Regions from separate parts of the Microbacterium sp. A93 genome, predicted to be linked through region 1. Evidence: riboswitches for the same ligand, from Rfam matches in the RefSeq annotation. Region 1 holds a riboswitch; each other region holds the start of a gene.
What was found. A riboswitch is a leader RNA that binds a small molecule or an ion and turns the genes downstream of it on or off. The one in region 1 is predicted to bind S-adenosylmethionine.
Positions count from the first base shown of each region.

Region 1 (6,954 bases):
ATCATGATTGCCGCAGCGGTCCTCACCCAGACCGCCCTGAACCTGCTGCGCCCGGTCACCAGCTACAAGCTGCTGGTCCTGGGGGCCGGGGAGACCTGGGTGGGCCTGGCCACCGCCGCCTACGCCATCCTTCCACTGGTCTTCGCCATGGCCCTGGGCCGGCTGACCGGGCGGCTGCCCACCCTGCGCGGCATGATCGCGCTCGGCGGTGCGGTCATGGCCCTGGGCGGCCTGGGTCTCGCGTTCGGCGGCAGCATCGCCGTCATCATGGTCTCCTCGGCCGTACTGGGCATGGGCCACCTGGTCTTCACCATCGCCGGCCAGACCGTCATCGGGCGGCGGAGCACACCGGCCACCATGGACGCGGCCTTCGGGTGGTTCACCGCCGCCTTCTCCGTCGGCCAGATGCTCGGGCCGCTGATCTCCGGACTCATCCTGGGCAACGTCACCTTGGGCGAGGCGTCGCACAGCACGGCCTTCGCCGGCCGCATCGACGCCTCCCTGTGGCTGGGTGCGGCCTGCTCCCTGCTGGCCGTGCCCGTGATGTACCTGATGAGGGCCGACGGCGGCCGGCGGCCCCGCGCGCACCCGCCGGCGCCCGGGGTGGCACCGGAGCACCGGACCGGACGGCGCGGTGAGACGGCCGCGGCCGGGGCCGGGCCGGCGTCGGGCTCCGGGGTGGGTTCGGAGAAGCCGACCATGCTGCGGATCTGGCGCGTGCCGGGGATCCCCTCCCACATGATGGCCTCCTTGGCCCTGCTGGCGATGCTGGACATCCTGACGGCTTTCCTGCCGCTCGTCGGTGAGGCCGCCGGGGTCGCGCCGATCGGGGTCGGAGTCCTGCTGTCCGTCCGCGGCGGGGCCTCGTTCGTGTCCCGCATCGTGCTGCCGTGGATGTCCCGGCGGTGGTCCCGCCACGGGCTGGTGTTGGTGTCCCTGCTGGCGACCGCCGTGGCGTTGGGCTTCGTGCCGCCGGTGCTGCAGGTGTGGGGCGCCTCCTGGCTCGCACTGAGCCTGATGGCCGTGGGCGGGCTCGCCCTCGGGATCGGCCAACCGCTGACCATGTCACTCGTCTCCCAGGCCGTGCCGGTCCCGTGGCGCGGCCCGGCGCTGGCGGTCCGCCTGGTCGGAAACCGCGTGGGGCAGGTGGTGATGCCCGTGGTGGCCGGCCTGGTGGCGGCACCCCTCGGCCCGGCCGGCGGCATCTGGTGCGCCTGCCTGATCCTGGCGGCCTCCGGCGCCGAACGGCTGGTGTCCGGGCGCCGGAGGTAGAGGTTCTCAGGCCTCAGGCCTCAGGGCCTCAGCGAGGTCTCCGCGGCGCGGGTGGTGCGGGCTGTGCGGATGGTGCGCCTAGGGGGCTCAGCGGTCGGCGTCGTCGTTGCCGCTGTCCTCGTCGTCCTCGAGGCCGTCCCATTCCGAGTCCTCGTCCGGGATATCCTCGTCCGTACTCGCCTCGGCTTTGCCCTCCTGGTAGTCCGGGACGCCGTTGTAGTCCTGGTCCCCGTCCAACAGGAAGGTGTCCCGGCGCAGTGGGTCGATGGCGTCCAGGGTGTCCGGGTCGTCGGAGGAGCCGATGTCCGTGGTGCCGTCACGGCCGTCGGCCGGCTGCTCCAGGTCGTTCTCCGGTTCCTCGATGAATTGCTGTTCCAGTTCGTCCTCGTACCGGCTCAACGCGAACCTCCTCGATGTCGGGCGGCCCACGGGGCGGCGTTCCGTCCCAGCGACCGCATCGTCCGGCCAGCCTAGTCCCGGTGGCCCGCGCGGGGTAGGGCGGCTGCGGCGAGGCCGATGAGCACCAGCATCAGGACGCCCACGCCGGCGAACAGCCAGATGGAGGAGCCGGTGACCACCGCGGTCCGGTCAGTGGCCGCCGCCGGGGTGCTGCCGGCGTCTTGATCCTGTGGGGCCGTGCCGTCCTGCTCGCCGGCGCCGCCCTCGGGGAAGCTCCCACCGCCGGGGTGTGAGGCCATCCCGGCAGAGATGCCCTGGATGAGCGTACGGGCGTCCTGAACGGCCTGCAGCGAACACGAGACCGTGGTCTCACGCGTCAGGTCCCGTAGTCGCTGGGTGGCGGTGTCAGCCTGCGGTGCCGACCCGGAGGGCGCTGTCCCGTCCGGCGACCCGGCGCCACCGCCCGAACCGTCCGCGGGACCGGAGGTGTTGCCGCCCGGGGTGCCGGGGGCCGTCCCCGAACCGCCGTCGCCGTTGCCGTTTCTGCCGCTGGTGCCACCGTTCTCACCGTCGCCGTTGGCGCCGCCGGTGTTCCCGCCGGTCGGCACCTCCGTGGGATCCGTGGAACCAGGGGTGGACGGGGCCGGGGTCGGCTCGGCCGTGGGGGCCGGCCCGGAGGTCGGCTCCTGGCTGGGAGCCGGGGTGGTCCTGGTGGGCGAGGGGGCCGGCGTCGTGGGCTGCTCCGTCGGTGTATCCGTGGGCGTGGGGCTCGGCGAGGTGGTGGGGCTGGGACTCGTGGGGGTCGGGGTGGGGGTGGGATCCGGCTGTGCCTCCACCCGGATGGACAGGTCGCAGACGGCCACTCCGCCCTGGCCGTCGTCCGCGGTGACCTCGATGAAGTCGTGGCCGGCGAAGCCCGGCGGGGCCGTGTAGGTCAGGGTGTGGCCGGTGACCGCGGTCTCGGCACCCGACGAGGAGCCCGCAGCCGTGAGGGTGATCCGGTCGCCGTCGGGATCCGTGACCTGGAAGCCGATCGACTCCGGGACGCCCGCCTGGACGATGATCCCGGGGCATTGGAGGAACTCGGGCGGGGCGTTGCCGCTGGGGGAGGTGGAGGGCGAGGGGGCCACGGGTTGCGTGGCTGTGGCTGAGGGGGATCCGCTGGGGCTGGGCAGGGTGTCCGCTGCGGCAGGGCCCACCGGGCCGGTCATGAGCAGCAGGACTCCGGAGGCGGCCGTCAGACCGCGGCCGAGGCCCGTGAGGGCATGGCGCGGACGGGGAAGGTCAGCAGTATGCCGTGCCCTTGTGGTCATGCTCAGCCCCCCCTGATGGCGCTTGACCCCGTGTTGCCCGCTCCGTCCAGCGGAACGGGCAACACCGGCTGACTGTGATCATACCGTGATACTTCAGGATGTCCAGATCACGGCGTGATCACAATCTGGGGCTGGTCAGGCCACGCGTGTCTCCGGGACGGAGACCAGGGAGGGGTCGTCCGTGACGATGTGCCCGATCGCGGCGTCGATGGCGCGCAGGGTGACGTCATCCAGGGTGAGGTCCAAGGCTTTCACGTTCTCGGCGATCTGTTCCGGCCGGGAGGCTCCGACGAGGGCGCCGGCGACGTTCGGGTTGGCAAGGACCCAGGCGATGGCGAGCTGGCCCATGGTGGCCCCGAGTCCGTCAGCGATCGGACGCAGCTTCTGCACTGCGGTGAGCACCTCATCGGACATCCGGCTGGCCATGGTGCGGGCGCCGCCCTCGGTGTCCGCACCGCGGGAGCCCTCGGGAGGCTGCTGGCCGGGCAGATACTTGCCGGTGAGGATGCCGCCGGCCATGGGGGACCAGACGATCTGGGAGAGCCCGAGGTCCTCGCAGGCCGGGATGACCTCTGACTCGATGACCCGCCACAGCATGGAGTACTGCGGCTGGCTCGAGATGAGCTGGAAGCCGAGCTGGGACGCCATGGCGTGGGCTTCCCGGATCTTGTCCGCGGGCCACTCGGAGACCCCGATGTACAGGGCCTTGCCGGCGCGGACGATGTCCGCGAAGGCCTGCATGGTCTCCTCCAGCGGCGTCTCCACGTCATAGCGGTGGGCCTGGTAGAGGTCCACATAGTCCATCTGGAGCCGCTGCAGCGAGCCGTTGATGGACTCCATGATGTGCTTACGGGAGAGCCCGGTGTCATTGTGGCCCTGGGGCCCGGTGGGCCAGTAGACCTTGGTGAAGACCTCGAGCGACTCGCGGCGCTGACCCTGCAGGGCCTCGCCCAGGACGGACTCAGCCTTGGTGTTGGCGTAGACATCCGCCGTGTCGAAACTCGTGATGCCCTGGTTCAGGGCCTCCTTCACGCAGGCGTGTGCCGTCTCGTTCTCCACCTGGGAGCCGTGGGTGAGCCAGTTGCCGTAGATGATCTCTGAGATCTTGAGTCCGCTGTTGCCGAGGTATCGAAATTTCATGGATTCACCCTAGTCGGCCGGACGCCGCACGTCGCCAGGGGTTCAGCCCGGGTCGAGCTCGGTACGCCGCCGCAGCTGGTCCAGCTGCCGGCGCTCCCGCTTGGTGGGGCGTCCGGCCCCGCGGTCCCGGCGCGGCACGGCCATCAGCTCGCGGGGGACGGGCTCCGGGGAGTGGTCGATGTAATGACGGACGGCCTCCGGGGCGCCGACGCGTTTGGCCAGCAGGCCGGTAACCTCGAGGATGCGTTCCCGGCCGGGCTGGCGCAGGCGGATGGTGTCCCCGGGCCGCACGGCCTGGGAGGCCTTGGTGGGTTGCCCGTTCAGCCGGACGTGCCCCGCCCGGCAGGCGGCGGTGGCCGCCGAGCGGGTCTTGTACATGCGCACGCCCCAGAGCCAGGCGTCCAGACGGACCTGGGCGGGAGGGGTGGGTGGTGGCATGGACGTGAAGCCTACCTCCCGTTACTGGTTGCCCTACTGGTTTCCCTACTGATTGCCTTCGGCGGTGCGCAGGTTGCGGAACGCGGAGCGGTGGAACACGATCGGCTCGTGCTCGGAGGAGTGGTCGTGCACGCCGTGGACCTCCAGCAGGACCATGGTGTGGTCCCCGGCCGGCAGTTCGGCATAGACGGTGGTGTCCAGCCACAGGGCCGCACCGTTCAGGAGCAGGGCACCGTGATCCGTGGAGCGGACGTCCAGTCCGGCGAAGCGGTCTCCCTCCTTGGCGGCCAGCTGGCGGCACACGCTGGTCTGGCCCTCGCCGAGGATGGAGATCCCGATGCGTTCTGCCTGCTTCAGCCGCGGCCAGGTCCGGGAGGTGTTCTGCACGGCCACAGACACCAGCGCCGGCTCGAGGGAGACCCCGACGGTGAAGGACGAGGCCACGAGCCCCTCCTTGACGCCGTGGGCCACACCGGCCAGCGCTGCCACGCCGGAGGGGAAGTGGGAGAAGGCGGTGCGCAAGGTCTCGGTGGACAGCTCGCGATTGAGGTCACGGTCCAGGGCGGGGGTCGAGTGCAGTTCGTGGGTAGCCAGAGCGGTCATGTTCGGTCCTCCATTCGAAGGCGGATCTACTCGACGGCACCCACGGAGAGTACTCCGAACGGCACCAGCAGAAACGCGGTACTTGCCTGCCGGGACGTCCGGGAGGCCGAATCCTCACCTGGAGCACCCCACTACTGCGTGAAGAGGGTTGCCGTCCCGCAAGCCAGGGCTGTAACAGCGGGAACTCGTGATTCTGTGTCCAGACTAACGACGCCCGGCCCTGACGGTCAAAGGGTTTCTCGAACTATGAACCCCTGTGACCTGCATGATGTCCATGACCTCAGGAGGAGTCTCAGCGGAAGCGCAGGGAGACTGCCTCGCCGTGGGCGGGCAGGCCTTCCGCCGTGGAGAGGGAGGCGATGTTGGCGTCCAGGTCCTTCAGGCCGGTCTCCGTGTAACGGATCAGCTGTTGCAGGCGCAGGAAGCTCACGGTGTTCAGCCCGGAGGAGTACCGGGCGGAGCCACCGGTGGGCAGCACGTGGTTGGAGCCGGAGGAGTAGTCGCCCAGAGGCACCGGGGAATACGGGCCCACGAACACGGCGCCGGCGTTGCGCACCCGCCGGGCGGTGGCCAGCGCATCCACGGTGTGGACCTCGAGGTGTTCGGCGGCGTAGGCGTCGGCCACGGCCAGCGCCTCGTCCAGGGTGTCCACCAGCAGGATCCCGGACTGGGGGCCGCCCAGGGCCTGGCGGATCTGCTCCTCATGGAAGGAGCCGGGCACCTGTGCCTCGATCTGCGCGGTCACGTCGCGGGCCAGCTCGGGGGAGGTGGTGATCAACACGGAGCCGGCCATCGGATCGTGCTCGGCCTGGCTGATCAGGTCCGCGGCCACCCAGCGGGCGTCGGCCGTGCCGTCGGCCAGGACCGCGATCTCGGTGGGTCCGGCCTCGGCGTCGATGCCGATGGTCCCGAGCAGGGCGCGCTTGGCGGCCGCCACGAAGATGTTGCCCGGCCCCGTGACCATGTCCACGGGGGCACACACCGGGGCGCCGGCGTCGTCCGCCACGCCGTAGGCGAACATGGCCACCGCCTGGGCGCCGCCCGCCGCGTAGACCTCGTCCACGCCGAGCAGGGCGCAGGCGGCCAGGATCGCGGGGTGCGGCAGGCCGCCGAAGTCCTTCTGCGGCGGGGAGGCCACGGCCAGGGACGGCACCCCCGCGGCCTGGGCCGGGACCACGTTCATCACCACGGAGGAGGGGTAGACGGCGCGGCCGCCGGGCACATACAGGCCCACCCGGTTCACCGGGACCCAGCGGTTCTCCACCACGGCACCCTCGGCGAGCTCGACCTCGGACCCGGAAGGGAACTGGGCGGCGTGGACGGTGCGGGCGCGGGTGATGGACTCCTCGAGGGAGGCCCGGACGGCCGGGTCCAAGGTCTCGAGCGCCTCGGTGATCCGCGCGGCCGGCACCCGCAGGGACGGTGGGCGGATGCCGTCGAACTGCTCGCCTAAATCCAGCACGGCGGTGGCGCCCTCGGTGCGGACCCGATCGAGGATCGGCAGCACCCGGGGGACGGCGGCGGCCACGTCGACCTCAGCGCGTGGCAGCACGGTGGCCGGATCGTAGTCTCGGCCGCGCAGGTCCGTGGTGGCAAGCAGGGCAGGCATGGGAGTGGCTCCTGAGATCTTGAGGGGTTCAGCAGGTTCAGCAGGTTCAGTGCCCATTCTGCCCCTGTTGAGGATCGCGCCAGCACGGGATGTCAGACTGGGCCACATGCTCAGTCCGTCCCCCCTTGCCGAGTGGCCCGCCGTCCTGACCGCCGCGGGGGGTGCAGCGGAGTCGACCGC
Region 1 covers NZ_JBPXMT010000009.1:384,953-391,906, forward strand. The annotation lists gene ACSU1G_RS22895 (MFS transporter) at 1-1,272, shown strand, start outside; gene ACSU1G_RS22900 (hypothetical protein) at 1,360-1,671, opposite strand; gene ACSU1G_RS22905 (Ig-like domain-containing protein) at 1,743-2,984, opposite strand; gene ACSU1G_RS22910 (aldo/keto reductase family protein) at 3,120-4,124, opposite strand; gene ACSU1G_RS22915 (RNA-binding S4 domain-containing protein) at 4,167-4,562, opposite strand; gene ACSU1G_RS22920 (flavin reductase family protein) at 4,608-5,165, opposite strand; SAM riboswitch class IV at 5,239-5,358, opposite strand; gene hisD (histidinol dehydrogenase) at 5,458-6,765, opposite strand; gene ACSU1G_RS22930 (mechanosensitive ion channel family protein) at 6,881-6,954, shown strand, end outside.

Region 2 (6,954 bases), on a different contig from region 1:
ATGGTATTGGTCACCTCCTCGGTTTCGGTGTTGGGGACGAGGTAGAGGCGGCCTTCGGCCCATTCGTCGGTTTGCTCGGCGAGGACTGCGCCGACGAGGCGGATGATCGCGTCGCGGTTGAGGAAGATGCCGACGCTGTCGGTGCGGCGGCTGATCTCGCGGTTGAGTCGCTCGTTGTGGTTGTTGGACCAGATCCGCGCCCAGAGCCCATCGGGGAAGACGGTGAACGCGAGGATGTCGGCCCGTGCAGTGTCGAGGTGCTCGTGCGCGTCGGGGAGTTTGTCTTCGACGTCATCCCCAGCGCATCGAGAGCGTTCTCTGCCCGTGCATCGGTCCCCGAGATCGCAAGGATCACACCGTTTACGATCGAGTTCGTGGTGCTTGACCTGCGGATCGTGATGCGCGTCGGCGTTGGCATCGCGAACGATCTGAATAGGTGGCCTCATCCCGTGCTCTCGGTCTTGCTCGGCACGGCGGAAGCTTGTTGGGCATCACGACGTCTGCGCACCGCTACGATCCAGTCATGATCCGCATGATTCCGCCTCGTCCGCGCACCGGTGCCAACGTCTCCGAGAAACGGATCTTCGATGCGTTCGCCGGCGCCCACGACGCGGACGACTGGATCGTCCTCCACAGCATTGAGATCCGCCGGCATGCGGCGCAGTTCCAGGGTGAAGCGGACTTCATCGTTCTGGTGCCAGGGCGTGGCATTGTCGTGATCGAGGCGAAGAGTCCCGAGTACGTCGAGTACAAGGACGGCGATTGGCGGCTCGATCGAGTTCCGAACCCAGGTAAAAGCCCTCTGGCGCAGCTCGATGGCAGCATCCGAAGCCTTCGCGGATACCTCAAGCAGCGTGGCATCCTCCATGGGTCTGAGCCGATCGCGCGTCTCATCTGGTTCACACCGCTTGACCGCTTCCAGTTCAAGAACGCTTCTCCCGGGGACATGCAGTTCTTTGAATGGGAACTTGCCTGGCGTGCAGATCTGCAGAACCCGATCAAAGCAATTCGACACCTACTCGATGAGCACGACGCCTGGTACTCGACGGTCGACGGAGTCGAGCATGACCCGACGACGATGACGCCTGAGCATGTCGAGGAGATCGCCGGCGCACTCGTTGGTGACTTCGCCGGCGGCCGGTCACTCGCAGATCGTAAGCTCGAGCGTCTTGACGACGAGAGCCGGCTGTTGAAGCAGCAACGCGTTGTGCTGGAGATGATCGAGCGAAATGACCACGTCTACTTCGATGGCCCCGCGGGCACGGGCAAGAGCTATCTCCTCACGCATCTCGCGAAACGGTGGCGATCACACCACCGGACGCTCGTCACCTGTTGGAATCTGTTTATGGCTGACGAGCTTCGTGACATGCTGCGCACGAATCGCGACGTCGAGGTCGATGATCTCAACTCGATCATGCTCCGGCTCGCTGGTCTCTCCTCTAACCCCGAGAATGCCGAGCACAGCTGGTACACCGAGGAGCTTCCCTCCCTCGCGCTTGACGCTCTGAAAGCGAACCCGACGCTCGGTGGGTACGAAGCGATCTGCGTCGATGAGTTTCAGGACATCGCAGCCTTCCCGGCGGTGCTCGACGTGCTTATCGCTCTCGCCGGCACGGGGTCCCCGGATGGCACGAAGCTCGCATTCGCGGGTGACGCGAGGCAGCAGATCCTCCGTCCTTCGGACTCTTACGTCGATCCGTATGAGATCGCGCGGAACCGCGTCCCGGATCTCGTGCACGTTGCACTGCGCCGAGGGTTGCGGCAGGTGGGAACGTTGACGGCATCCGCGGAGTCGCTGCTCTCACGTCAGTTCGGCTACTACGGTCATCGTGTCACCTCGACGATCGATGCACCGCTGGTTGTGAAACAGGTGTCGGATTCCGCACAGGCGTCCAGCGCGCTCGCCGAAGCGCTGAAGGAACTGCTCGAGCATCACCAGGCGCATGACATCGTCATTCTCAGCCCGTTCGGTGCGCGCAACTCCCTAGCTGGGCGATTGCTTGCTGCGGAGCACTTCTCTAAGGAGGAGCGTTGGCTGCGGGAACGGCTCAAAGTGGAGCCGCAGTCGGGCACGGGACTCGGTCCGGTAGATGCCGTCTCGACGGATGTTACTGTCGACGTGAGCGAGGCACCCAACCCGGGGACGATGCCCAAGGCTCCTTCAGGCCGCGTGCGCTGGGGGTCGATCTTCAAGTACAAGGGCTTGGACGCTGAGGCCGTGATTCTTACCGACATTGGTGACGATGGGCTCGCGTTCATCCGTCGAGAGGGCATCGATTGGTTCGACCTGCTCTATGTGGGCCTGACTCGGGCGCGGTATCGGTGCGTGGTGATACCTAACTGAGTGCGCTCAGTATCCCAGCTCCACGCGCCTGGCCAGTTTTGCGGGGTCAGGCGGTGCGACTGAGGGCTTGAAGATCTCCACGTCGTCAATCTTGGAGAGTTCCAACTTCAAGATCGGGTCTCCCTCGATCTTGTCCCATCGCACCGCAGTCCGGCCTTCTGGAGTGATGGCCAGAAAGCCCGCGTCGAACGCGCGGTCTACGAAGGTCGAGAGGCAGATCCCGTTGCTCGGGTCGAGACGGATCTGCTGATCCTCGCTCCACGGCACGATGTGCGATGCCACAAGAAATGCACGAGTCTTGATGCCCGTCACCGCGCATTCCCAGCCGTAATTGTTCTTGACGGCTTTTGCGAAAACCGCTTGCGCACTGCCGCGGGACTTTGCCGTGCTGTGTTTGTCTTCGACAGCGTACGAGCGAGCGTCAAGCTGCTTTTGATATGTCGCGACCATCTGTGGATCCGTGTCGGCGGCTTCAGCTACTTGGTCGTCCTGCACCGGCCGCGAGCGGTTGGGAGTGAATGAGAAGTCTCCCTCGCCGTCAAAGTAGACCGTGTGCGCGACTCGTTGATGCACCCAACGCGTGCGATCTGAGAGCTGAGGTGCACCCTCGAAGACGCCAAGGAAGGTATAGAACCGAGGCCCGGCTGCCGGCTTGGCGTGCCCGAATGTGATCACGTACTCGCGGATGGGGTCGGTCTCCATGACGCCGCCGTACTTACCGCCTTGAATATGCTGCATCGTGATCACCTCGCCGTCGTCAGACAAAATGTTGCTCCAGTCGCCGTTCGGGTACATCTTGGGAAACCAGACTTCCGTTGACTCGTCTAGCTGGAATGTTGCGGTCTGGTGGCCTTTGTAACTACGGCCGAAAAGCTTGGCGACTTCAAGGTGAGTGCGAAACGGGATCGGGTCGCGGGCGGAAAGCTCGCCCGTCGCGATGAGTTCGTCGAGCCAGGCGTCCGAGGTAGCATCTGCTCCTTGTGCGCGTCGCCGCAGCGCCACCTCCGGCGGGAGCATCGGTGTGCCGCCATCGGCTGGCATGTCTGTTGCGAACGCCGCATAGCAAAGCAGTCGGTGTTCGGCTGCTAGCTGTTCGACGTCGCTGGTGCTGCTCGGCGTTACGGCCTTGGGCGCGCGCATGTAGCCATCGCCGATAGTGCCATCCCCACGAACGCATAGTGAGGTGAGAGGGGGCTCGTTCGCATCCGCAGCTCGTTGGGCCGCGATCTCGAGAACGCCACCAATCCAGTTCTGCATGAGCATGCCGGTGGTGAGGCCAGTTTCCTCATGGAGCACCGTCCTCAAACCTGCGTAGCTGATGACCTTGTTGTAAGTTCCGGCAACTCTCTTGAGTTCTTCATATGCAACGGCTGCCCACTGCTGAAGCGCCTCGGAATGTGGAACTTCGGTTCCGTCGTTGCGTTGCGCCATGCGTAATCGCTCCCCCTGCTCGTCGTCGAGTGGTTGAGGCGCGTTGTCAAGAATCCTGCGTGCCTCAAGATGAGAGTAATGGGTCGCAGCGGTACGGCGTCGGTGGCGAGTGCGGGGACTCGCGCCAAGCGCTGTTTGTCGATCCCTGGGGCGACAGCGGTCTCGCCAGCAGTTCACGCGCAGCCCGCGCCGGAGCATCCGAGGTGATGGTCGCCTAGAGCACTATCACCCCCCAGGGATGAATGTCGGACCCGATTGCTACAGTCGTTTTCGCGTTCAAGAGTCGCGGCCACAGGTACCTGGCCGACCGCGCGGCAACCCGAGTCCATCGACTTCCGGGTGCCCCAGGGGAAGAACGGGCGCCGCGAGATCTCGTGTCGCAAGTTTCGATGGAGGCGTGCCCTCCTGAGAGGGGCTGAACTCATGAGTGGTCAGCTTTACAAGGAAGTACGCACGAAGAAGCAGCTGAACGAACTGCTGCACTACGGGCATTCGCTTCCTGTCCGAAGGGGCTACACGGACGAGTACGTCCGGGAGCATTACCCGGATTGGACGTGGAACGCGCTCGTTCGAGTGCTCACGGCGGCTGGCGTCTACGTCGGAAGGGGAGGGTCGCCGCCGTGCTGCGACGATCGCGTGGTTCGTGTGCACTTCGACAGCGAGCAGGCATGGCGCGTCGAGTGGGATGACGGCACCAACACGGTGGGACCCGCAGTGCCGGGAACGACCGCGCCGGATGCTGCACGCGGGCGTGAAACGATCGCGTTCGACATCGGAACAGGACTGAGGCTGGAGGATCTCGGGATCTGAGTGAAGCTGTGGTGGGCGGACAGAAGTTTGCCCACCACAGCACCCCGAAAATATGTACAATTTCATGTACATCTTCTGGAGGTGCGCATGGAAGTCATCTCAGTCGCAGACGCGCGGTCCGGCCTGTCGGCGCTCATCGCCGGTTTTCGCGAGACTCCGGATGCTGCTCCCGTCACGGTCGGATCTCATCGACGGCCAGAGGTAGTGCTGCTCTCGCTGGAGGCATACCGCAAGCTCTCGGCCCAGTCGGAGCCAGTGGTCTCGCTTGAACGACTCCGGTATCTGAAGCCGGTGATCGAGCGGCTTGCTCAGAGCGCGAACCTCGGATCGGTCCAGGTCTACGGATCCGTTGCCAGGGGTGAGCAGACGGTCAGGAGTGATCTCGACCTGCTCGTGACCTCGGCGCCCGACGCGACCCTCTTCGATATCGCGCAGTTCGAGATGGACATGGAAGTACTCGTCGGCGTTCCTGTATCTGCGCTGTCGATCGCATCCCTTGACGACGAGCGCGACGCGACGATCCTTCGCGAAGCCATGCCGTTGTGAACGAGGTGGACCGCATCCAGCGCTGTCTCGATGAGCTGCGTTCTGCGTTCGACACTGCAGCGAACCTGGTCGAACGAGGACGCGACGCCTACGACTCTGATCTAGCTGTGCCGCTTGCGTTCGAGGCGCTGTCCAACCGCATCGGCGATCTCGTGAGGCGTCTCGTGGCGGCCGATTCCGAGCGCTTCTCCGCCTCGATCTGGCGGCAGGCCGCGCGTCATCGTGACTACGTGGTGCATCACTGCGACCGACTGGATGCCGAACTCCTTTGGCGCACGGTGACCGAGAGCTTCCCCGAACTGGCGGCGCTCGTTCGGGCGGAGCAGCAAACAGGCTGAGTCACCAGCCCACGAATGGAACCTGAGCTGCCACGGCGGGCCGACTCGCGTCAGCCCGCCGCAGCATCCGATTCAGTGCGTCACGTCAGCCGGCGAGAACGTCGACCTGCCGAGAGCCTCCTGCGCGTGCCGATACGTCGCGGGCATGAACCCGGCAGCTTCCAGGTCGGCGGCGCGCTGGGCGTATCCGAACCCGTCCGGGATCAGCCCCGCCTCGAGTTCGGACGTGCGCTCTGCCCGCAATTGCGACCCCGGATGCACGAACCCGCGCGGCTCGTACTGATAGAGGTTCCAGCACCACGCGATCGCGCGGCCCCGAGTGAATCCGGCCCAGTCGCCGCGTTCGACCGGCACATCGGCATCCGAAGCCGACAGCGCGCTGCGCACGTTCGCCCATCCTCGTTCGCGGCGCTGGTGGGCCTCGTCTTGCACTGTGGCTTTGGTCGCCTCCTCGATAGCGGCGAGCTCTGCCGCGACCTGCTCGACGGTGAGGACTGAGTCGCCCTCAGCGGTTGCACGGGTGAACCCTGACGGCTGCAGTGAGCTCAGGTATTCGCGGCGTGCGGATTGGAGGCGACGCTCGTTGCTGCTGGCTGCGGGGTCGCTGCTGTCGTGGAGACCGAGTTGGCGCCACCACAGATCTCGTGAGTGATCGGCATGGACAAAGGTGGTTTCGCTCATCAGAGCATCCCTTCGTGGGAAGGGCTCGCGCAATCTCCACAGACGAAGCGAACCCATCGACTTGCCCGAACGCGTTTGCGTCGGACCGGTTCTTCCCCTGGGGCACCCCGCTCGATGGAGGAGGGTTGCCGTGCAGCCGGCCAGGTACCTGTGGCTGCAACTCTTGAACCTGAAATGGACTGTAGCAGGGAGCGGAGACATCACCGCACCTGCGCCCCCTGGATAGGCTGTCCGCATGCGCACCCGTGCCGAGATCAATGACGAGCAAAACAGGCAGCACCCACCACGAGTGATCCACACTGGGCAAGCGCTGGTCGATCTGGTCATCGAAGTGCCTGACCTTCCCGCGCGCGGACAGAACGTGATGGCCGACTCCGTCGCGCAGTACGCGGGTGGCGCGGTCACAGTGCTGCTCGCGGCAGCCCGGCTGGGCGCACAGTGCGTGCACGCCGGATCGCTCGGCACCGGTCCGCACGGCGATCTGATCCGCGAGGCACTGGATGCCGACGGCATCGCAGCATCCGCCCCGCAGGTCGCCACGCAGGACACCGGTGTGTGCGTCGTGCTGGTCGAACCGACGGCAGAGCGAACCTTCGTCACGACGCTCGGCGCCGAGCGCGACATCACCGTCGACTCCCTTGCGAGTGCCGACGTCCAGCCCGGCGACCTCGTCTGCGTCACTGGATACTCCCTCGCCGTCGCGCAGACCCGCGAGCCGCTGCTGGCCTGGTTGGTGTCCCTTCCCGAGGCTGCGGTCGTCGTCCTTGACCCTGGGGCGGCGTTCGCCGCGCTGCCCGCCGACGC
Region 2 covers NZ_JBPXMT010000004.1:47,992-54,945, forward strand. The annotation lists partial or broken gene ACSU1G_RS11150 (transposase) at 1-296, opposite strand, end outside; gene ACSU1G_RS11155 (NERD domain-containing protein) at 524-2,344, shown strand; gene ACSU1G_RS11160 (HNH endonuclease) at 2,351-3,775, opposite strand; gene ACSU1G_RS11165 (hypothetical protein) at 3,835-3,993, shown strand; SAM riboswitch class IV at 4,050-4,167, shown strand; gene ACSU1G_RS11170 (hypothetical protein) at 4,199-4,585, shown strand; gene ACSU1G_RS11175 (nucleotidyltransferase domain-containing protein) at 4,673-5,131, shown strand; gene ACSU1G_RS11180 (HepT-like ribonuclease domain-containing protein) at 5,128-5,469, shown strand; gene ACSU1G_RS11185 (hypothetical protein) at 5,542-6,150, opposite strand; SAM riboswitch class IV at 6,203-6,319, opposite strand; gene ACSU1G_RS11190 (PfkB family carbohydrate kinase) at 6,386-6,954, shown strand, end outside.
Region 2: it holds a riboswitch for S-adenosylmethionine, as region 1 does, so the genes downstream of both, ACSU1G_RS11170 (hypothetical protein) here and ACSU1G_RS22920 (flavin reductase family protein) in region 1, are expected to answer to the same signal.

Region 3 (6,954 bases), 150 kb from region 1:
TGGTCGGCGGAGACGACGCGGGGGCCCAGGCCCAGCAGGTCTACGCCAACATCGGCAAGGTGCTGGACGCCGCCGGGGCACGCCCCCAGGATGTCCTCTCCGTGACGACCTACCTCACCGACCCCGCCGACGGGCATGTGGTGAACGACGCCAAGCGCGAGTTCTTCGGTGAAGCACGCACCGCGAGCGCCACGGTCATCGTCGCCGACCTGATGGTCCCTGGCGCCAAGGTCGAGGTGCAGGCGGTCGCCCGCATCCCCTCCGAACGCTGAGCGCCAGGATGACGGGGCTCGACGACGGCCGGCTGGCCAGCATCCGGGCAGGGTTTCCCTATCTGCACGGCCGCGCCTACCTCAACTCCGGCGGTGCCGGTCTGGCGTGGCGCGGCCAGTCGGCCGCGGCGGCGGTCTACTACGACGACGTGGCCAGCATGGGCGCTGACGGCCAGCGGCTCTGGATGGCTCTCGGCGTGCGTGCCCGGGAGCGCGTGGCGGCACTGCTCGATGTTCCCGTGAAGGATGCCAGCTTCTTCCGCAACACGACCGAGGTGATCAACCTCGCCGCCAACAGCATGGAGTGGCACGCGGGCGATGAGGTGGTCGTCGCTGCTGACGACTTCCCCTCGGTGGTGTGGCCATGGGTCCGTGCGGAAGCGGCCGGGGGCCGCGTCGTCCGCGTCGACCCGGGCACGGAACCCCAGCGGGAGGACCGGCTGCTGGAGGCAATCACAAGCCGCACGCGGGTCCTCGCGGTGTCCCACGTGAACACGGTGACGGGCACCCGGCTGGACCTGGACCGTCTGGGGCGAGCGTGCCGAGAGGTCGATGCCCTGCTCGTCGTCGACGGCATCCAGGCGTTGGGGTCGCTCCCCGTCGACCTCACGTACGTGGATGTGTATGCAGCCGGAGTGTTCAAGTGGCTGCTCTCGGGCTTCGGCACCGGGATCGGCGTGTTCCGGGAGCGGGCGCGGGACAAGCTCACGCCGGCCTACCGGGGCTACCGGAACAAGCCACCCAGTACGGACTTCGGGTACGCCGATCCGAACTATCCGGGGCTGTACGTCCTTGATGCGACGCTGGAGTTCCTCGGCAGCGTGGGATGGCCGGTGATCCACGGACGCGTGGATGAACTGACACGGCGGACCGCGGATGCGATCCGCGCGCTCGGCATTGAACCGATCACCCCGGCGGATGCCCAGGCTGGGATCGTCAGCTTCCGTACCGAGGATTCCGCGGCCATCACGGCCGAACTACTGCGAGCCGGTGTCCATGTCGTGGAGAAGCTGGGCCTGGTGCGGGTCTCCCCGCACTTCTACAATACGACTGCCGAGGTGGATCGATTCGCCGAGGCGCTCGAGACGGCGCTCGCCGGTCGGTGAAATCCGAGGACCCAGGAGGTTCCATGTCATTCCAGGCCTATCTCGACGCCATTGAGAACAAGACCGGCCTCACCCCGCGCCAGCTGCTCGAGATCGCGCAGGCCCGGGGGTACAGCGATGACTCCGTGAAGGCGGGCGAGATCCTGGACTGGCTCAAGACCGACTACGGACTCGGCCGGGGCCACGGCATGGCCCTGGTCCACGTCATCCAGAAGGGCCCTCAGATCGACGCCAAACACGTGGGAACCTCCGGCTCACACCGCGACTCCTCGGACACGCTCTGGTTGGACGGCCAGGCCAGCAAACCGTCCTGACCCGGAATGCGGGCCCGCCACGGGCTCGGTTGCACCGTCCTCGACACCCCCTCCTCGAGCCTTCTATTGCACACAACTGAATTGTACGCAATACTTCCTGCATGAGCACCCCCGAAGCCCCACCGAACCTCCACCTGGAGGACCAGGTCTGCTTCGCCCTGTACTCGGCGGCCCGGGCAGCCCAGCAGGCCTACCGGCCACTGCTGGACGAACTGGGCCTGACCTACCCGCAGTACCTGGTGCTGCTGGTGCTCTGGGAGCAAGACGGGCAGTCGGTCTCGGAGCTCGGCGAGCGATTGCACCTGGACAGCGGCACACTCTCGCCGCTGCTGCGCCGTCTGGACGAGCACGGGTTCATCACCCGCGAGCGCCAGACCACCGACTCCCGCCGAGTGACCGTCCGGCTGACCACAGCGGGTGAGACCCTCCGCGAGCGCGCGGTGGACGTCCAGCGGTGCCTGCTGGACGCCGTCGGGCTCTCCACCGCAGACCTGCTCGCGCTGCGGGACCTCTCCCAGCGTTTCGTGGCCGCAACCTGACCAGCTCCCCACACGCCCACGCAACCACCATCAGGAGATCCCCATGCAGACGATCTACACCGCCGAAGCCCTGGCCACCGGAGGCGGCCGCGACGGCCGCACCCAGACCGCGGACGGCAAAATCAACCTGGACTTGGCCACCCCGCAGGAGATGGGCGGCACCGGCGACGGCGCGAACCCGGAGCAGCTCTTCGCCGCCGGCTACGCGGCCTGCTTCCACTCCGCCTTGCAGATGGTGGCCCGCAAAGCCAAGGCTGACCTGGGCGAGTCCAGCGTGGGCGCGCGAGTGGGCATCGGCCCCAACGGCGCCGGCGGATTCGGCCTGGAGGTCACCCTCGAGGTGGTCGTGCCGAACCTGCCCGCCGAGCAGGCCCAGGAGCTCGCCGACCAGGCCCACCAGGTCTGCCCGTATTCCAACGCCACCCGCGGCAACATCGAGGTCCATGTGAACGTGGTGCAGGACTGATGCCCACCCTTTACGACTTCACCGCCCCCACCGTGGCCGGTCAGGACCAGCCGCTCGCGGACTATGCCGGCCAAGTGGCCGTGGTGGTCAACACCGCCAGCAAGTGCGGCCTGACGCCCCAGTACGAAGGCCTGCAGGAGCTCTACGCCGAGTACAAGGACCAGGGCCTGGTGGTGCTCGGCTTCCCCTGCAACCAGTTCGCGAACCAGGAGCCCGGCACGGACGCTCAGGCCAGCGAGTTCTGCCAGCTGAATTACGGGGTCGAGTTCCCCATGTTCGCCAAGGTGGACGTCAACGGTTCCGGCTCCCACCCCCTGTTCGCCTGGCTGAAGAAGGAGACCTCCGGGCTGCTCGGCGGGGCCATCAAGTGGAACTTCACCAAGTTCCTCGTCGACCGGGACGGGAAGGTCCTCGAACGCTTCGCCCCGGCCACCGGCCCCGAGAAGATGCGTTCAGCGATCGAGGCGGCCCTGGAGGTGCCGGCGGGCTGAGGTCCTGGAGGTGCCGGCGGGCTGAGGTCCTGGAGCACCTGGCAGGCCAGCCTGCGTCTCACGGCGTCATCTCCGTCCCCTGCACCCGGGTGATCGGCTCAAACACCGCCAGGATGACGGACCATGACCGCCGGCATGCCCCGGGCCCGCCCCGCCGATAGCGTCGGCGGCGAATCACGAGTGCCACACACAGCGAACCCTGGTTCCGTGGCCGGCAACCCTCCGCACGTGCGGGGTGCCCCAGGTGAGGATTCGGCCCGCAGCCCACTGGTGCGGGCAAGACGCGAGCCAAGGTAGGGAAGACAGGCCATGAGCACGTCCACACTGAGAATCGACTCCGAGGCATCCGTGGTCCACGGCCTGGACATCGGCCGCACCCGGCCGGCCATGAAGTGGGTGTGGATCCTCGGCCTGGGTGGGGTGTTCTTCGAGGCCTACGCCGGTGCGGCCCTCGCCTCCGGTCTCGATCCGCTGACCCGCGAGTTGGGCCTGAGCCCCGTCCAGGTCTCCCTGGTGACGAGCACCTACATGTTCGTGGCGATCTTCGTCTGCCCCTTCGCCGGAGGCCTGGCGGACAAGTTCGGGCGGCTGAACATCCTCCTGGCAGCCAAGGCCTTCGCCCTGGTCGCCATGGTGATCGGACTGTCCGCGGGCAGCTTTGAGATCCTCATCCTCTCCCGCGTGCTCGCCGGCGTGGCCTGGGCCATGGACTTCGGAGCGCTGCTGACCTATATCTCCGAGTTCCTGCCGGCACGGCACCAGAGCAAGCTCAACCGCTGGCAGGGCATGTGGTACGTGGCCACCACCACCAACCTGCTCTTCACCTTCGGCATCTACCACCTCGGGGTCGGCACCTCGATCTGGCGCTGGTTGCTGGGCAGCTGCGCCGTCGTCGCACTGGCGCTCCTCGTCTCCCAGCGGGCCGTGCTGGTGGAGTCCCCGCGGTGGCTGGCCTCCAAGGGCCGGTACGCCCAGGCCGCCGCCGCCCTGCAGCGGATGTACGAGTTCCCCGGCGCCGCGGTCACCGCCGCCCCAGACGGCTCGGTCACCGGAACCACCCAGCACGACGCCGGCCGGTTGGCCACGCTGTTCCGCGCGCCCTACCTGCGACGCACCGTCCTGGCCAACGTCGCCTGGTTCGCCGAGGCCTGCCAGTACTACGCGATCGGCTGGTACCTGCCGATCATCGCCCTGACCCTGTTCGGCGAGAGCTTCGCGGGAGCCACCCTCGGAGCGGCAGCGTTCAACGTCCTGGGCATCGTCGGCGGCTTCGCCGCAGCCGGCCTCGCGTCCCGACTGCGCATCCGCGGCGCCATCCAGATCGGCTTCGCCGCCTGCGCGGTGATTCTCGTGGTCTTCGGGCTCACGCTCGAGTCCGCTCCCCTGGCGGTGGCCATCCTGCTGCCGTCCCTCTTCATCCTCTTCCACGCGGGGTTGGCCGCCCCGGGTGGTGCGGCACTGTCCGCGCTCGCGTATCCGAGTCATCTCCGAGGCCTGGGCATGGGCGTCTCAACCACCTTCTGCAACATCGGCGCCGCTGCGGGCCTGTTCCTGTTCCCGTTGCTGCAGGCCTGGTTGGGCACCTCTGGGGCGATCATGGCCATGGCCGCCGTGCCGTTCGTCGGCTTCCTCACCGCCACCCTCATCAAGTGGGACCCGGACCGGCTCAAGAGCCCTTCTCCAGATGCCGACCCCGCTTTCGCGGCGCTCACGAGCGGACCCGTTACCGCAGACCAACTGCGCGCCTGACGCCAGCGTCACCTCTTGCCGCGGCAGGAATCAGCGTCAGTCGGGTCTCGCGGCCTGTCATGGGCCGGAGGCATCAGGGTGCCCTTGGGCCGCGGGTCGTGCTTCAAAGGCGCCGCAGACCTACCCTCTCTGCGGGCCGGGGGCCTTGTTAGCCTGTGCTTACGCATGCCCCGCATGACCGACCGCAGGAGGCAGGTAGCCGTGTCAACCATCGACCCCGAAGAGGCCCGAGGCCATTCCGAGAACCCGGCCGAGGCCACCCGTGAGACGTCGGGCCACAGCATCGACGGGGACACCCCGCCAGCCGAGGGCACCAGCGCGGAGCCCACCAACAACGAGCTCGACAAGGACCAGCGAGGCGTCGGTGCCAAGAACAAGGCCTGGCTGGTGGCCCTGCTGGTCCTGGTCCTGGTCTTCGTCGGCTTCTGGATCGCCGGCTCGATCGCCGGACTGTTCTGAGCGTCCGCCGAGGCGTTGCCACCACCGATCGTTTCATCACGCCGACCGACCTGGCCCGTCCAAGGAGGATGTCATGACCCATCACGTGAGTTCGATGCTCGAGACCTATCCGAAGGACTTGGGCACGATCGACCGAGAGAAGCTGGCCCAGTGCATCGAGGCGTGTTTCGAGTGCGCCCAGACCTGCACCGCTTGTGCGGACGCCTGCCTGGCCGAGGACAACGTCGCCGACCTCCGGCAGTGCATCCGGTTCAACCTGGACTGCGCAGACCTCTGCGCAGCCACGGGCCGGGTCCTCTCCCGCCAGACCGGCAACAACGCCGAGACCACCCGTGCCTTGCTCGAGGCCTGCCGGACCGCGTGCCGGGTGTGCGCCGATGAGTGCGGCCAGCATGCCGAGATGCACGCGCACTGCACGGTCTGCGCCGAGGCGTGCCGCCGGTGCGAGCAGGCGTGTGCCGAGCTGCTCGAGTCTCTGGGCTGAGGACAGGACCTCCCTTCTTCCAGGTGAAAGTGCCATTGCAGCCTCCAGTACACCTCCCTAGGGTCCACAGTGATACGGATCTCATTCCAGCGACTGTGCTTGGAGTGCGCCTGAACGTCATGTGACCCACCAGGAGGCAGAGTGAAGAGCAGCGCGGCCGTCATCGTGGAACCCGGCAAGGGCTTCAGGATCGAGGAGCTCGACCTCTCCGAGCCCGGCCCCGGAGAGGTCCTGCTCCGATACGCCTACTCGGGACTGTGCCACTCCGACCTCCACATCCTGCAGGGTGACTCCGAGGCGCGATTGCCCCTCGTCGGCGGACACGAGGGCTCGGCAGTGGTCCAGAAGGTCGGGCCGGGGGTGACGCGGGTCCGGGAGGGCGACCACGTGGTCTGCTCCTTCATCCCCAACTGCGGCACGTGCCGCTGGTGTGCCACCGGCCAGCAGGCCCTGTGCGATCTGGGCGCGAACGCCTTGGTGGGCAGCCTGCCAGGGGACCGCTTCGTCTTCACCGGGGAGCACGGCCAGTACGGCGGCATGAACTCCTTGGGCACGTTCAGCGAGTACGGGGTCGTGCATCAGAACTCGGTGGTCCCCATCCCCAAGGACATCCCCCTGGACAAGGCCGCCCTGGTCAGCTGCGGCGTCCCCTCGGGGTGGGGCTCGGCGGTCTACGCCGCCGACGTCCGCCCCGGTGAGACCGTGATCGTCTACGGGGTCGGCGGGATCGGCTCCAACGCCGTGCAGGGGGCCCGCCATGCGGGGGCCGCGAACATCATCGCCGTGGATCCCGAGCCGTTCAAGAGGGAGACCGCCCTGCAACTGGGGGCCACCCACGCGGTCGCCGACGCCGCCGAGGCGGCCGAGCTGGCCCGGGACCTCACGCTCGGCGTCGGCGCGGACAAGGCGATCGTGACCGTGGGACACCTCGAGGAGCCGGTGACGTCGGCGGCCTTCGAGGCCATCCGCAAGGGTGGGACCGCGGTGGTCACCAGCATGGGAGTCCTCGAGGACCCCTCCGTCACGGTCCCCGGCACCATCCTTGCGCTGTTCAAGAAGACGCTCCGCGGCACC
Region 3 covers NZ_JBPXMT010000009.1:234,313-241,266, reverse strand. The annotation lists gene ACSU1G_RS22330 (RidA family protein) at 1-272, shown strand, start outside; gene ACSU1G_RS22325 (aminotransferase class V-fold PLP-dependent enzyme) at 281-1,378, shown strand; gene ACSU1G_RS22320 (DUF4287 domain-containing protein) at 1,402-1,692, shown strand; gene ACSU1G_RS22315 (MarR family winged helix-turn-helix transcriptional regulator) at 1,794-2,231, shown strand; gene ACSU1G_RS22310 (organic hydroperoxide resistance protein) at 2,275-2,697, shown strand; gene ACSU1G_RS22305 (glutathione peroxidase) at 2,697-3,188, shown strand; SAM riboswitch class IV at 3,361-3,477, shown strand; gene ACSU1G_RS22300 (MFS transporter) at 3,498-4,937, shown strand; gene ACSU1G_RS22295 (DUF6480 family protein) at 5,139-5,396, shown strand; gene ACSU1G_RS22290 (four-helix bundle copper-binding protein) at 5,470-5,880, shown strand; gene ACSU1G_RS22285 (NDMA-dependent alcohol dehydrogenase) at 6,022-6,954, shown strand, end outside.
Region 3: it holds a riboswitch for S-adenosylmethionine, as region 1 does, so the genes downstream of both, ACSU1G_RS22300 (MFS transporter) here and ACSU1G_RS22920 (flavin reductase family protein) in region 1, are expected to answer to the same signal.